Regions from separate parts of the Erwinia sp. V71 genome, predicted to be linked through region 2. Evidence: predicted binding sites of a transcription regulator. Region 2 holds the regulator's gene; the other holds the start of a gene.
What was found. Region 2 encodes LexA, which represses DNA repair genes until DNA is damaged. Its sites were predicted from a motif close to TNCTGTATGTACATACAGNA; they were not measured.
Positions count from the first base shown of each region.

Region 1: sulA (SOS-induced cell division inhibitor SulA) is a predicted target of LexA. The motif match lies at 4,470-4,489, and genes of this name have one in related genera.

Region 1 covers NZ_CBFFRK010000005.1:54,306-62,248, reverse strand. Annotated here, with positions in the region: gene helD (DNA helicase IV) at 1-920, opposite strand, end outside; gene ACSZO1_RS02115 (YccF domain-containing protein) at 1,070-1,516, shown strand; gene yccS (YccS family putative transporter) at 1,534-3,681, shown strand; gene ACSZO1_RS02105 (TfoX/Sxy family DNA transformation protein) at 3,684-4,295, opposite strand; gene sulA (SOS-induced cell division inhibitor SulA) at 4,509-5,015, shown strand; gene ompA (porin OmpA) at 5,366-6,433, shown strand; gene matP (macrodomain Ter protein MatP) at 6,507-6,965, opposite strand; gene ACSZO1_RS02085 (AAA family ATPase) at 7,151-7,943, shown strand, end outside.
Region 2 covers NZ_CBFFRK010000089.1:44-7,986, reverse strand. Annotated here, with positions in the region: gene ubiC (chorismate lyase) at 37-564, shown strand; gene ubiA (4-hydroxybenzoate octaprenyltransferase) at 566-1,453, shown strand; gene plsB (glycerol-3-phosphate 1-O-acyltransferase PlsB) at 1,486-3,924, opposite strand; gene ACSZO1_RS16300 (diacylglycerol kinase) at 4,053-4,412, shown strand; gene lexA (transcriptional repressor LexA) at 4,527-5,135, shown strand; gene dinF (MATE family efflux transporter DinF) at 5,227-6,567, shown strand; gene ACSZO1_RS16285 (CsbD family protein) at 6,799-7,011, shown strand; gene zur (zinc uptake transcriptional repressor Zur) at 7,082-7,597, opposite strand.

The DNA.
Region 1 (7,943 bases), on a different contig from region 2:
TCACGACGATGACTGCTGTCGGTTTCCAGTTTACTGATCGCCGGGGCTTTATTGCTGCCCTGCTGAATGATGTGCAGCGCCAGTGAGTGGAACGTCCGCGCCTCAATGCCGTCAGCATTGCCCTGCAGGCGACTCTCAATCCGCTCATTCATCTCTTGCGCCGCCTGACGACCAAAAGCCAGCAGCAGAATCTGTTGTGGTGTCGCCAGCTTACGCATCAGCAACCAGCCCGCCCGTGCCACCAATACCGACGTTTTGCCGCTGCCCGCCCCCGCCAGCACCAGCAATGCATCTTCACCATTGACCACTGAACGCGCCTGCGAAGGATTGAGCGGCGAAGTCTCCACCGTGTTGAAGAAACTGGCATACTGCACCAGCATACGCTCAGTCCACTGCGCATTGCGCGTGGCCAGCTGTTTCTCACCGTCGCGCAGCCACTGCTGGCAGAACCGATACAGTTCGCGGCAGTTATCAAACTCTTCCAGCCGCTCAACAGGTAATGGCAATGCAGCAAAGGTTTTGCTGATCGTGCCAGCCAGATCGCTCAGTTCGCTGCGCTTCAGCCAGCGATCCTGCTGTTCGAAACGCTGCACATTATCGACCGCCTGTTGCAGCGCACCGGCGCTGACGTCGCTCATTTCTGCGCTCCAGCCCTGCCAGGCTTTCTGCAGATAATGATAAAAACGCTGTGTCTCCTGCCACTCAGTGCCGTGCAGCCGCACCACTTTATTCTCCGGCAGGGTAAACTCCAGTTCCCCCCATACCAGACCGCGTTTGCAGGCTATAGCAAGCAGTTGATTGAACGGGATAAGATACTCATGTTTTTCACCGCTGACTTCGACGCCGGCCGTCAGTAACCGCACCCGATTGTAAGGATGTTGTGCCAGGTGTTTGCCCAGCGACGTTGATTTAAGTTCCATGCAGATTGCCCATGTCGCGGTGTTATTGTCCATTCATCAGTTTAACGGGCGGGAGTTTACCGCTCCACTGTTAAAACAGTGGTAATATACGGTTATCTCAGTGAATTGTCTGATTGCTGTTACAGCGTACTGATCAAGGAAGCCCTTTTATGCGTACTGTGCTCAACATTCTCAATTTTATTCTTGGCGGTTTCTTTACCACCCTGTCCTGGCTGCTGGTGACGCTGGTCAGCATTGTGCTGATTTTTACGCTGCCGCTGACCCGCTCCTGCTGGGAAATCACTAAGCTCTCGCTGCTGCCTTACGGTAACGAAGCCGTGCATGTGGATGTTCTCTATCCTGACAATAAAAGCACCCTGATGAATTCGGGTGGAACCGTGCTGAATATGTTGTGGTTTGTCTTTTTTGGCTGGTGGCTGTGCCTTGCACATATCGCTGCCGGTATCGCCCAGTGTATTACCATTATTGGCATTCCGGTGGGTATCGCCAATTTCAAAATTGCCGCCATCGCACTGTGGCCTGTGGGCCGCCGGGTGGTTTCGGTGGAAGAGGCGCAGGCCGCTCGCGAAGCGAATGCTCGCCGTCGTTTTAACTGATGTCTGGTCCTCTCAGTATGTTTGCCATTAAGCCCGGCCTGCGCCGCTACGCCTTTAACAGCGCCTGGTTGTATAACCTGCGCATTTTGCTGGCGCTCACAGGCGCAGCAGCATTTCCCTGGTGGCTGGATCAGGTTATCTGGACCATTCCGTTGACGCTGGGCGTGGTGGCAGCCGCACTGGCTGACCTTGACGACCGCCTGAGCGGTCGTCTGCGTAACCTTCTGATTACGCTGGTCTGTTTCTGTATTGCCTCCGTCTCTATCGAGTTATTATTTCCCTTTCCGTGGCTGTTTATCTGCGGGCTGGCGTTGTCGACCTGTGGTTTTATCCTGCTGGGCGCACTCGGCCAGCGCTATGCCACCATTGCTTTCGGTGCGCTGTTAATCGCCATTTACACCATGCTGGGTATTGGCCTGTTTCCCCAGTGGTATCTGCAGCCAGCACTGCTGCTGGTAGGAGCGTTATGGTACAACCTGCTGACCCTGAGCGGTCATCTGCTGTTTCCAGTCCGGCCACTGCAGGAAAATCTGGCACGCAGTTTTGAACAGCTGGCGAATTACCTTGAAGCCAAAGCCAGCCTGTTTGACCCGGATATCGAAGCCAGCGATCACGACAACCTGATCGAAGTGGCAATGGCAAACAGCCAGTTAGTGGCCGTACTGAATCAGACCAAAAACTCCATTCAGTCACGCCTGCGCGGTGACCGTGGTCAGCGCAGCACCCGCCGCACCCTGCACTACTACTTTGTCGCGCAGGATATCCATGAACGTGCCAGTTCATCGCACGTCCAGTATCACCAGTTGCGTGGTGATTATCGCTACAGCGAAATTCTGTTCCGTTTTCAACGCCTGCTGCATATGCAGGCAAAAGCCTGCCATCAGCTGGCCAGCTGCATACTGTTCCGCGAGCCATACCAGCATGACAGCCGCTTTGAACGCGCGTTTCACCATTTGCAGGAAGCCCTGGCGCGTCTACAGGCAGAGCAGCCGCAGGAAAGCAAAATCAACGCGATGCACTATCTGCTGAGCAATTTAAAAGCTATTGATGCTCAGCTGGCTACGATTGAATCCGAGCAGGCGCTGGAACAGGGCCAGGCCGGGGAAGATAACAGCCTCGCCAGCGAGGGGCTGACGGGCTGGAGCGATATTCGCCTGCGTATCAGCCGCCATCTGACCCCGGAATCGGCGCTGTTTCGTCACGCGGTGCGCATGTCACTGGTGCTGTGCGTCGGTTATGCTTTTATTCAGTTGACCGGGCTGCAGCATGGCTACTGGATACTGCTGACCAGCCTGTTTGTGTGTCAGCCGAACTATAATGCCACCCGCCGCCGTCTGGCACTGCGTATCCTGGGAACCCTGGCCGGAATTGCCGTCGGCTTGCCCGTGCTATGGCTGGTACCTTCTGCCGACGGGCAGCTGATATTGATCGTGCTGAGCGGCGTGCTGTTTTTCGCCTTCCGCAATATTCGTTATGCGCATGCCACACTGTTTATCACCCTGCTGGTACTTCTCTGCTTTAATCTGCTGGGAGAAGGGTTTGAAGTTGCCGTTCCGCGTATTATCGACACGTTGCTGGGTTGCGGCATCGCCTGGCTGGCGGTGAGTTTTATCTGGCCGGACTGGAAGTTCCGTCGTTTGCCTGCCGTCACCGAACGCACCCTGAATGCCAACTGCCGCTATCTCGATGCCATTCTGGTGCAATACCTTCAGGGCAAAGACAATCGTCTGGACTACCGTATCGCCCGGCGTGACGCGCATAACAGCGATGCGGAGCTGGCGTCAGTCGTCTCCAATATGGCAACCGAGGCACGCCGCAACCCGGCGTTACTGGAATCCGCGTTCCGCTTGCTGTGCCTGAATCACTCTTTTCTCAGCTATATCTCCGCACTGGGCGCGCATCGCGAGAAACTCACCAACCCGGCGATGCTTAGCCTGCTGGATGACGCAGTATGTTATGCCGATGGCGTACTGCAGGTGGAAAGTGTCAGTGAACAGCGTGCCGGAAAGCTGCTGGATGATCTTGCTACACGAATCACGCAATTCACTCCGGCGGCAGAAACAAAAGAGCCACTGGTATTACAGCAGGTGGGATTGCTGGTGGCCCTTTTACCTGAGATTGCCGCATTAAAGAAACAGTTAACACAGGTGCCTGCGGTGCAATAGCGCTACTCGCTGCGTGTTTTATTGTTGCGATTAAACCAGTTACGCAACTCTTCCTGTACGGCGCCAGGCAGCGCCGCCAGATGAGTACCGGTAATCGCGCCTTCCAGCGCAAACAGTGTGGCGATGCCGAGATGCTTGTGTGCGGCTTTCAGTTTCAGCCAGCAGCGCCGGGAGCCCTCCGCGCACAGAGACTGTACGCTGCAAATCCCCACCTGGCGCAGCATCATCTCCAGTCGCAGCCCGACATTCGGCAGATCCTTGAGGCGCGGATTCGCGATCTTTTCCTGATACTGGTGTCGCGCATGGCTGAGCGCACAACGTGACAATGCCAGCAACGTATCTGGCTGTGCCCAGAGCGCATCATCGACGCGAAAATAGTTGAGGGAAACCGGCATACCACGCTTGTGCAATACCAGCCGTGGCACCTCCGCTTCAACAATATATGACTGCATCTGTTCGCAGGCGCGCAAATAGAGCTCGCCCTCCGCCACCACCGCAAACACAATGTTTTCCACCGCGAGACTATAGCCACCGAACTGGGTACGCGTATCAATTTTCCCCAACGGCGCGAGATAATGTTTCGACTGTGCAATCCTTTGTTTAGTGTTATGCATGCAAACCTCCTTCAGCATGACCATTAGAGGATAAAAAAACCCACCTTTACATGACATTAGAAAATATTCAAATCAGGTAACAGGTTCAATCAATAAATGTCTTTGCAGTGATTTTTCATTTTAATCTGCGAGATGTTTTCAAAAATTGAGGTTGATCTTTGCCCACAACACCGTTACTGTATATTCATACAGTAACATTGCGAGCGAACAAACATGCGTACTCATTTACTGAAAACTCAATCTGCTAATGCTGTGATTCATACCGCACCGCGCACCAGTGCCGCATCTGCTTCTTCTGGCGGCTGGATTAGTGAACTGACCTACAGTGAAGACCAACCGGGCATGACACAAATGCTGCTTCTCCCCCTGCTGCAGCAACTGGGTACGCAGTCTCGCTGGCAACTGTGGTTAACTCCGCCGCATAAACTCAGCCGCCGCTGGTTACAGCAGTCCGGCCTGCCACTGAATAAAGTGATGCAGATCCCACAGACGGCGGAAATCTGTACCGTTGATGCCATGATTAAAGCCCTGCAGACCGGCAATTACAGTGTGGTATTAGGCTGGTTACCGGATGAGATCGATGATGAGGATCGCCGTCGTCTGAATGAAGCGGCCTCAATGGGCCAGGCGCTGGGTTTGATTATGCGACCGCAATACCGGATTGCATCATCCGCGAGACCGGCAAGTGCGTTAAAAATTCACTCGACTTTGTATCATTAAGTAAAAATGAGATTTTTCTCAGCGTGATTATCGTCTCATCTTCCGATAAACCACTGATTCTGCTCTGACGCGGCTGAACAATGAGTTAGCCGCATCGCCAACGGGATTTTATCGCACAGAATCCCCCTTCAAATGTGTAAAATTATGTACGAAACCCTGATTTTTTACCGACCTGCATCACATCCTACTTGTAAGTTTGCTGTTACGCTGTAGACTTTATCTCGCCAGGGTGCTCAATAACCTCCGTTTTATCGGAAGAGTAATAATCGAGCTTTATAACCCGGCGAAGGATTTAACCAAGGGCTTAATTTAAAGCTCATTGCCTATTTGGATGATAACGAGGCGCAAAAATGAAAAAGACAGCTATCGCAATTGCAGTGGCACTGGCTGGCTTCGCTACCGTAGCGCAGGCCGCTCCGAAAGATGACACCTGGTACACCGGTGCTAAACTGGGCTGGTCTCAGTACCATGACGTTGGTTTCGACGGCAACGGCTATGTAAACAACAACGGCCCAACCCACGAAAATCAACTGGGCGCGGGTGCATTCGCAGGTTACCAGGCTAACCCATACCTGGGCTTCGAACTGGGTTATGACTGGTTGGGTCGTATGCCTTATAAAGGCAGCGAAATCAACGGCGCATTCAAAGGTCAGGGCGTTCAGCTGGCAGCTAAATTAAGCTACCCAATCGCTGACGATCTGGACCTGTACACCCGTCTGGGTGGTATGGTATGGCGTGTTGACTCTAAACAAGACAACAACGGCGTTCGCACCAGCGACCACGACACCGGCGTTTCTCCGCTGGCTGCAGTTGGTGTTGAATACGCACTGACCCGTGACCTGGCTGCCCGCCTGGACTACCAGTGGGTTAACAACATCGGTGACCGTGCTACCGTTGGTGCACGTCCAGACAACTCCATGCTGAGCCTGGGCCTGTCCTACCGTTTCGGTCAGGAAGCAGAAGCTGCGCCAGCTCCGGCACCAGCTCCAGCTCCAGCTCCAGTTGTTGAAACCAAGCGTTTCACTCTGAAGTCTGACGTGCTGTTCAACTTCAACAAAGCAACCCTGAAACCAGAAGGTCAGCAGGCTCTGGATCAGCTGTACAGCCAGCTGAGCTCTCTGGACCCGAAAGACGGTTCTGTGGTTGTTCTGGGTTACACCGACCGTATCGGTTCCGAGCAGTACAACCAGAAACTGTCTGAGCAGCGCGCTCAGTCTGTGGTTGACTACCTGGTATCTAAAGGTATCCCAGCTTCTAAAATCTCCGCTCGTGGCCAGGGTAAATCTAACCCAGTTACCGGCAGCACCTGTGACAGCGTGAAAGGCCGTAACGCCCTGATCGAATGTCTGGGTCCAGACCGTCGCGTAGAGATCGAAGTGAAAGGCATCAAAGACGTTGTAACTCAGCCTCAGGCTTAAGTTATCACGTAACAAAAACCCCGCCACGGCGGGGTTTTTTATTGGTGTTGTGTACCTGCGAAGGAAAGGGATATCAGTTTTCAGGCTTACCCAGCATATCCTGCAACCCCTGCTTCAGCGACGACATCTGGCTGGCGTACTGTTCTTTACGCTCGGCATCTTCAATCAGCTGCACAATGGTTTCTGACAGCGTACAGTGACGACGTTGCGCCAGACCTGCCAGCCTCTGCCACACCAGATATTCCAGATCGATAGACTTCTTACGGGTATGCTGATGTTCAGCATTAAAATGCCGCTTACGACGCGCACGAATGGTTTGCTTCATGCGGTTTTCCAGTGCTGGATTCATATGCAGCTTAATCCACTGCAATACCTCCACCGGACGATTTTCCAGAGCCAGTAACGCGTCTACCGCTTCCTGCGCTGCGCTGGTCTCGATATGGCGCGTGATCAACTCCCCTTCCCGGTGTTTTTTCACCAGGTAGGTCCATTTCCATCCACTTTCAAGGTTTTCGAGTTGCTGATATTTCATCGGGATCTCATCGTGACCACGTAACAAGCTAAGAATAACAGCTTTTTTCTGGCTTGCGGCAGAGAAAAAGAGATGATTAAACAGGATCAGATTTCCGGCAGGGCAAAATGCATCTCTACGGTGCTTAACCGGCTGAAATCTTGTATAATCGCGCTTTTCCTTAATTCAGATAAATTCGGATAACTTTGACCAGCAACCGACTTGAATGGCGCGCCCTGCAGCCCGATACTGACAGCTTCCAGCCTCTTTTTTCCCGGTCATTTGATGACGACGATGCAGATTGTCTGGCTGCGGTGCAGCCCCGTCTAATCAATGCGTTAGGCTTACTGCAACTTTCATCGGCAGCCTTCCCGTTGATGCTGGTAAAAACAGCCGAGAGCCACGATTACCTCACCTTACTGGCCGATGCCCTGCGCAGTACCAGCGAGGAAGAGGATGATACCGTTTACGGCGGTCAGTATACGATTGACGAGCGTCACGTGAGCTGGCAACCAGCCAGTGTGGCGGATGAACGTTTTGCCAGCCACGGTGAAACGCATTTTGCTGACTGGATTGAAGCGGAACAGCTGTTTGGCTGCGTGCGTGTTTATCAGGATAACATTCAGCTCGAACCCGGCCTGCTACATCGCGTTAATGGCGGCACGCTGGTGCTGTCACTGCGCAGCGTCCTGGCGCAGCCGCTGTTATGGCTGCGTCTGAAACAGATTATCAGTCGCCAGCGTTTCGACTGGCTGTCACCAGATGAAACCCGCCCTTTGCCCGTTTCCATTCCTTCCATGCCAATGCAGTTCCGCCTGGTGCTGAGCGGCGAGCGTGATGCGCTGGCAGATTTTCAGGAAATGGAACCGGAGCTGGCATCACTCTGCATCTACAGTGAGTTTGAAGAAAATCTGCAGATCGCAGATGAAGAAGAGCTGACTCTGTGGTGCCAGTGGACACAACATCTCGCCCGCACCGCGGGGCTTCCGCCGCTTAATG
Region 2 (7,943 bases):
CACTACGGCATCTGATTATTTACCCGGAGATGCCGTATGTCGGATAACGCGCTTGGCTTGCTGCGCGCGCTTGCATGGCTCCCTGTCTCGTCACCTTTGCTGAAGGCACCGCTGCTGGACTGGCTGCTGGAAGAAGACTCCATGACGGCGCGTTTTGAGCGCCACTGTCATCAGGTGACTGTTGAACCCATACGTGAAGGTTTTATCAGCGCGGCTGAGGTGGGCGATGAGCTGGCATTACTGCCACTGGAATCGCGCTACTGGCTGCGTGAAATCGTGCTGTCTGGTGATGGCGTGCCCTGGCTGGCTGGCCGCACCGTCGTGCCGGAATCGACACTGCAGGGACCGGAAGCGATGCTGCAGAATCTGGGGACCCGCCCGCTGGGACGCTACTTATTCTCCTCTTCGACGCTGACCCGTGATTTTATTGAACCCGGCCAGATCGGGGCGCTGTGGGGACGCCGTTCCCGCCTGCGTCTGGCGGATAAACCGTTACTTCTGACTGAACTCTTTTTACCTGCTGCGCCGCTCTACCAGAGCGTGGCGGCAGAAGGATTACAATAACGTGGAAAGACCTCTGCAACTTACCCGCTTCCAGGCCTATAGCCGCCTGATGCGCATTGATAAACCGATTGGCTCGCTGTTATTACTCTGGCCGACCCTGTGGGCGTTGTGGCTGTCTGGCATGGCGGTTCCGGCACTGAATGTGCTACTGGTCTTCGTGCTGGGCGTATTCTTTATGCGTGCGGCGGGTTGTGTGGTGAATGATTTTGCCGATCGTAAAATCGATGGTCATGTGAAACGCACGGCATTACGCCCGCTCCCCAGCGGGGCTGTCAGCGAGAAAGAGGCGAAGCTGCTGTTTGTCGCGCTGGTGCTGGTCTCCTTTGCGCTGGTACTGACCATGAATGCGATGACCATCTGGCTCTCGTTCGCCGGTCTGGCGCTGGCGTGGATGTATCCGTTTATGAAGCGCTATACCCATCTGCCGCAGGTGGTGCTGGGCGCGGCATTTGGCTGGTCGATTCCGATGGCGTGGGCGGCGGTGAGTGAAAGCGTACCGTTAACCTGCTGGCTGCTGTTCCTGGCGAATATCTGCTGGACGGTGGCATACGATACGCAATATGCCATGGTGGATCGTGATGACGACCTGAAAATTGGCGTGAAATCGACCGCCATTCTGTTTGGCCGTTACGATAAGCTGATTATCGGTTTGCTGCAGCTGGCTACCCTGGTGCTGATGCTGGCAATTGGCCAACTGATGCAGCTGAACAGCGCATTTTACTGGTCACTGCTGGCGGCAGCGGTGCTGTTTGTGTATCAGCAGAAGCTGATTGCCGCTCGTGAGCGTGACCCCTGCTTCCAGGCCTTTCTGAATAACAATTATGTGGGTCTGGTGCTGTTTATTGGCGTGGCGCTGAATGCCGCACCACTGGCGGGTTTACTGCCGTAATAAAAAAGGGAGCCCTCTGGCTCCCTTTTACATCACTCAGCGGTTGCCTCTTCAGGCGCCGCCGCGCTTTCAATCGTTATCCGCACTTCCTGCGTAATTAACTCTGCCAGCAACTGATAAACCTTCTGCGTCTGCTCCAGCTGCGCATCGCCGCTGTCGCTGATATAGCCTTCATCACGCAGTGTCAGCACCAGTGATGAGAACACCGCCTTATCAAAGAACTCTGGCGCGTTAATACCGTGCAGTACCGACAGGCGTTGCGCCATGGTACGGCTCTCTTTCTCCAGTGAACCGCGGTTGATCGACGGATTGGCGCTGAGAATAGAGAACGTGATGGCATAACGTTGCAGTGTTTCGCGGATGCCCGCTGCCAGCAGTTGCAGGGTACGGGAACGTGCTGGTGCATAGCGCAGCTGTGTTTCATCTGTGCTAATCAGCCCCTGACGCTCCAGTTCCGCAATCAGTGCGTCCAGCACGTCCGGCAGTTCTTCGCTGTGCCAGCGCAGGAACAGCTCGCCTTTCAGCATCGGGTAAATCACGCAAACCTGACGTAACAGCTCGGCGCGCGACAACTGGCGATGCTGCTGCACAATGGCGGCAATCAGCGATGGCAGCACCAGCATATGCTGGATGTTGTTGCGGTAGTACGTCATCAGCACTGCCTGCTCGCGCGGCAGAATAACGATGTCGCCGATATTATCCTGCTCAGTTTCAAACTTATTCATCGCCAGTGCGCTCTCCAGCAGCGCTTCCGCACTGCTGTCCGGCACGGTGGCATCCGGCGAATAAGGCACGTTGCGCATCAGCTGCACGTAACACTCAAGCTGTTCAATCAGCTGTTCACGGGTGAGTGAACGCTGACGTGAGGCCAGCAATGCGGTGACGCACAGGTTCATGGCGTTGGCCGCACCGGCGTTATTAATCCGCACCATTACATGCTGGGCAATATCATTCACCGCTGGCGTCAGCCAGGCAGGGCGCTGCGCTTCGATAGGATCAATCGACTCACGCCACTCAGGCACATGCTTGTTCAGATAGTTCACCAGCGGCAGCGGTTCACCGAAGTTAACATAGCCCTGACCGAGGTTGCGTAGCTTACGCAGCCCGCGCACCATCTGGGTAAAGCTTTCCTTCTCTTTGGTGGCGCCGCGCAGCTCTTTGGCATACGTCCCCACCTCCATCACGTGTTCGTAGCCGATATAGATCGGCACCAGCGTAATAGGGCGATTACCGCCGCGCAGCATGGCCTGAATGGTCATCGACAGGGTGCCGGTTTTCGGCTCCAGCAGACGCCCGGTACGCGAACGGCCACCTTCCACAAAGTATTCCACGGAGTAGCCGCGGCTAAACAGCTCACCGAGGTATTCGCGGAACACCGTGGCATAGAGTTTATTGCCTTTAAAGGTACGGCGAATAAAGAACGCACCAAGGCGGCGGAAAATCGGGCCGGCTGGCCAGAAGTTGAGGTTAATGCCTGCGGCGATATGCGGCGGCACCAGCCCCTGGTGATACAGCACGTAGGAGAGCAGCAGATAGTCCATGTGGCTGCGGTGGCAGGGCACATAGACGATTTCGTGGCCATCCTGCGCCAGCTGGCGTACGCGCTCGCCGCCGCTGACATTAATGCCCTGATACAGCTTGCTCCAGGTCCAGCCCATCACGCGGTCGGTCAGGCGGATTGCCTCATAAGAGAAATCAGCGGCAATCTCTTCCATCATTTCGATGGCATTTTGCTGCGCCTTATCCTGAGAGATTTTGCGCGTACGCGCTTCATCCTCTATCGCTTTCGCGATAGCCTTCGATTGCAGCAGACGTGAGAACAGCTCCTGACGAGCAGGCAGGCGTGGACCGACGGCAGCCAGGCGCTGACGGGAGAAGTGAATACGCGCCACGCGCGCCAGTTTCTGCGCGATGGTTTTGTCTGTACCGTGTTCGGTCGCCATACGGCGCAGCGACACTGTCGGCGAGAAGCGGACAAAGTTGTCTCGCCCTAACCACAGCACGGCAAAGAATTTCTCAATACCGTTCAGCACCCGCAGATGCGGCGTCTGTTCGCCCTGTACTTCACGCCCCGGCGCACGGCCAAACATCACGGAAACCGGCACCATCTGCACATCCAGATCAGGATTGCTGCGGTGCAGGTCCAGATAGTCGTGAAACAGCTTCACCGACTCCAGATTAGGCACGAAATAAGGGAACACGCGCGGGCCATCGTGGATAAACACATAGCGCGGCAACACCGTGCCATCGATTTCCAGCGGCTCCAGCGGGTCGGGCAGGTCATGTTTTAGACACTGCGCACGCAGGACCAGCAGATCCACCTTTGAATCATAAGGTAATACATACATAATGGGGCGCGAGCTATCCAGCCCCTGTTCGGCTACCGGATCGGCCGGAATAGCTTTACTCTTCACCAAAAGTGAGAGTGGTAAGTTCAGTAACTTATAGTAAAAATTACGCCAACCTGACATAGACAATATGAAGCCTCTTGTTAGCAAAGCGCGGCAAGCATACCAGAAAGCGCACGCAAGATCTGTTGTGTTGCATTTTGTGCGCCACCCAGACGTTGACGTTAAACATCTGAAAGGGTTCCCTCATTATGGCAAATAATGTCACCGGACTGACAAGAATCATTAAAGCAGCGGGTTATTCATGGCAGGGATTGTGCGCCGCATGGCGACATGAAGCTGCATTTCGCCAGGAGCTGGTGGCGGCGGTTATCGCGACGGCCATTGCCTGCTGGCTGGATGTTGACGCGGTGACGCGGGTGCTGCTGATTGGTTCAGTGGTGCTGGTGGTTATCGTTGAAGTGCTGAACAGCGCGCTGGAAGCGGTGGTGGATCGCATCGGCAGCGAGCATCATCCCCTGGCCGGGCGCGCCAAGGATATGGGGTCGGCTTCGGTGTTACTGAGCATTCTGCTGGCGCTGTTTGTCTGGCTGATGTTGCTGTGGCCGTAAGCCGTTTTTCCGCGAGGCGTGCCGCAAACTGAGGCTTTTTCGCTAAATTTGGGTTCCCAGCCTGCAAATACCTGTATATACTCACAGCGACTGTATAAACAACCAGGGGGCGGAATGAAAGCATTAACGGCAAGGCAGCAGCAGGTATACGATCTGATTCGTGATCATATTAATCAGACGGGTATGCCACCGACACGCGCCGAAATTGCTTCGCAATTAGGTTTCCGTTCCCCGAATGCGGCTGAAGAACACCTGAAAGCGCTGGCACGTAAAGGCGTGATTGAGATTGTTTCCGGCGCTTCACGCGGTATCCGCCTGATGCAGGAAGAAGAGACTGGCCTGCCGCTGATTGGCCGCGTTGCCGCCGGTGAGCCGCTGCTGGCGCAGGAACATATCGAAGGCCATTTCCAGGTGGATGCTGGTCTGTTCAAACCGAATGCTGATTTCCTGCTGCGTGTCAGCGGTATGTCGATGAAAGATATCGGCATTATGGATGGCGATTTGCTGGCGGTACACAAAACGCAGGATGTGCGTAATGGCCAGGTCGTCGTGGCGCGCATTGATGACGAAGTGACCGTCAAACGCCTGAAAAAGCAGGGCAATGTGGTGCATCTTCTGGCTGAAAATAGTGAGTTTGCGCCCATTGTTGTCGACCTGCGTCAGCAATCTCTGACGATTGAAGGTCTGGCCGTGGGTGTGATCCGCAACGGCAACTGGCTGTAATCTTTACCTCCCCGACGCCTGCGCGCACCTGGTTTTACCGTCGTGCGCGTAAGGTCGATTCGCGTTAACCCTCAGTCTGGTAAACATTCTGATGACGCTGTGGAAGCCTGTGCGATTCTTTACCGTTACTGATAAAAATCTCTGGCGCCTGGCGTTGCCGATGATCCTCTCCAATATTACCGTGCCACTGCTGGGTCTGGTGGATACGGCGGTCATTGGCCATCTCGACAGTCCGGTCTACCTCGGCGGAGTGGCAATTGGCAGCACTGCAACCAGTTTTCTGTTTATGCTGCTGCTGTTTCTGCGTATGAGCACCACCGGCTTAACCGCGCAGGCGTTTGGCGCGGGCGATAAAGCGGCGCTGGCGCGAGCCCTGATTCAGCCGCTCTGCATGGCGCTGGCGGCGGGCGGTCTGTTTGTCCTGCTGAAAGCACCACTCAGCGATCTGGCGCTCTCCGTGGTTGGGGGCAACCCTGAGGTATTACACCAGGCACATCTGTTTATGTCGGTTCGCTGGCTGAGTGCGCCAGCGATGCTGGCGAATCTGGTGATCCTTGGCTGGCTGCTGGGCGTGCAGTATGCACGTGCGCCCGTGATCCTGCTGGTCGTCGGCAACCTGGTCAATATTCTGCTCGATTTGTGGTTTGTGATGGGGCTGCACTGGGGCGTGCAGGGGGCTGCGGCGGCAACGGCGCTGGCGGAATATGTCACGCTGCTGATTGGCCTGATAATGGTGTGGCGGGTGCTGAAATTACGCGGTATCTCGCTGCCGCTGCTGCGCAATAGCTGGCGCGGTGACTTTCGTCGTTTGCTCAGGCTGAACCGCGACATTATGCTGCGTTCGCTGATGGTGCAGCTCTGCTTCGCTTCTCTGACGGTGTTTGGTGCCCGACTCGGCAGTGATGTCGTGGCGGTTAACGCCGTTTTGCTGATGTTTCTGACCTTTACCGCCTATGCGCTGGATGGCTTTGCCTATGCAGTGGAAGCGTATTCTGGTGAGGCCTGTGGCGCACGCGACAGCAGTAAGTTGCTGCGTGTGTGGCGTGCCTCCTGTCGTCAGGCAGGTCTGGTCGCGCTCGCTTTTGCTCTGCTCTATGCTGCCTGCGGCCCGTGGCTGGTGGCATTGTTAACCTCCTTACCGGAATTGCGTGAACTGGCCGATCGCTATTTGCTATGGCAGGTTATTCTGCCGCTGGCGGGTGTCTGGTGTTATCTGCTGGATGGCATGTTTATTGGTGCGACACGCGGCAGTGAAATGCGCAACGGCATGGCGGGTGCGGCGCTGGGGTATGCACTGACTTTGCTGACACTCCCCTGGCTGGGTAATCATGGCTTATGGCTCGCGGTGACGGTCTTTCTGATGCTGAGAGGACTTACACTGTGGCTGATCTGGCGTCGCCACTGGCGCCACGACAGCTGGTTCGCCACCTGAAATATTTCCTTACGGCTCAGTTTCCCCGCGTTTTCATTTGAATAATGACTTGATTTCAGGGTGTTAAGCCATCTTATTCCCGATGTGAACCGTTCTGATTAATGTCTCTCGCTATTTTTTTTCATTTTTTGTCTATAATTAACTATGTAATAAGTAATCAAGTGGCGATTTATGCTGATGGTTGATCTTTAGCTAAGACGAAATGCCAATGTTGTTATTAAAGGAGGCACTATGAATAGCGACCAGGCTAGCGGTAACTGGAAACAGTTTAAAGGTAAAGTGAAGGAAAAATGGGGCAAGCTAACCGATGACGATATGACCGTGATCGAAGGGAAACGCGATCAGCTGGTCGGTAAAATTCAGGAGCGATACGGTTACGCTAAAGAGGAAGCGGAAAAAGAAGTCTCAGACTGGGAAAGCCATAACCGCGATTATCGCTGGTAATATTTGCGACACCAGATATTGATACAGCATTCCTGCCCGGGCACACGGAGGTGCCACCTACCGCGGTCGCTTAGCGACCGCGCTTCTTGCTCACCACACTATGATCGTGATCGCAGCTTTCCTGATGAGTACAGGACTCCACTTCCCGACAGCCGTTACACAAACCGTGCGCTTCAATCACGTTGTGACGTAAGGCGAAGCCGGATTTGCGGGCCAGCGCCTGCAGAATCTCTTCCACACCCTCTGCATGCTGCTCATTCACCACGCCGCAGCGATCGCAAATCAGCATCGCAGAACTGTGCTGTGGCTCTTCAAAGTGGTGGCACACCACATAACTGTTATTCGATTCCACGCGATGGATAAAACCCTGTTCCAGCAGGAAATCGAGCGCACGATAGACCGTCGGGGGTTTTGCCTGAGGTTCAGAAACACGCAGCAGATCCAGCAGGTCATATGCGCTGATGGCGCTATTCTGCTCGGTCATCAGGCGCAGCACTTCCAGACGCTGTGGCGTCAGACGTACGTTACGCTGCTGACAGAGTTGCTCCGCCTGCGACAAAATTTGCTCAGGAAGGATGGCGCTCATGATGAATCTCCAGACCGAAATGAGATGTTATTTTATCACAGGCAATAAAAAACGCCGAATGCTCAGTTTTAGCCTCACCGCGCGCTTCAGCAGGCTGAATGCCCCATGCCAGCTCATCCGTTAATCACGCTTTATCTTATATGTGCTGGAATCTACAGAGGTGCTTACGTTTCTTCGTCAGAGGCTGGAATGGTGACGGCATTTTTTCAGCAGTTATCTGATTTGCGGAGAGAAAAAAACCTGTCTACTGTTAATTAATGCTTATCTGGCTAACCGTCTGTTGCTGTCTGTAGCAGTGATAAACGGTTAGTAGCTCGCGAATTCAGATAATAAGTGCAACGCTTGG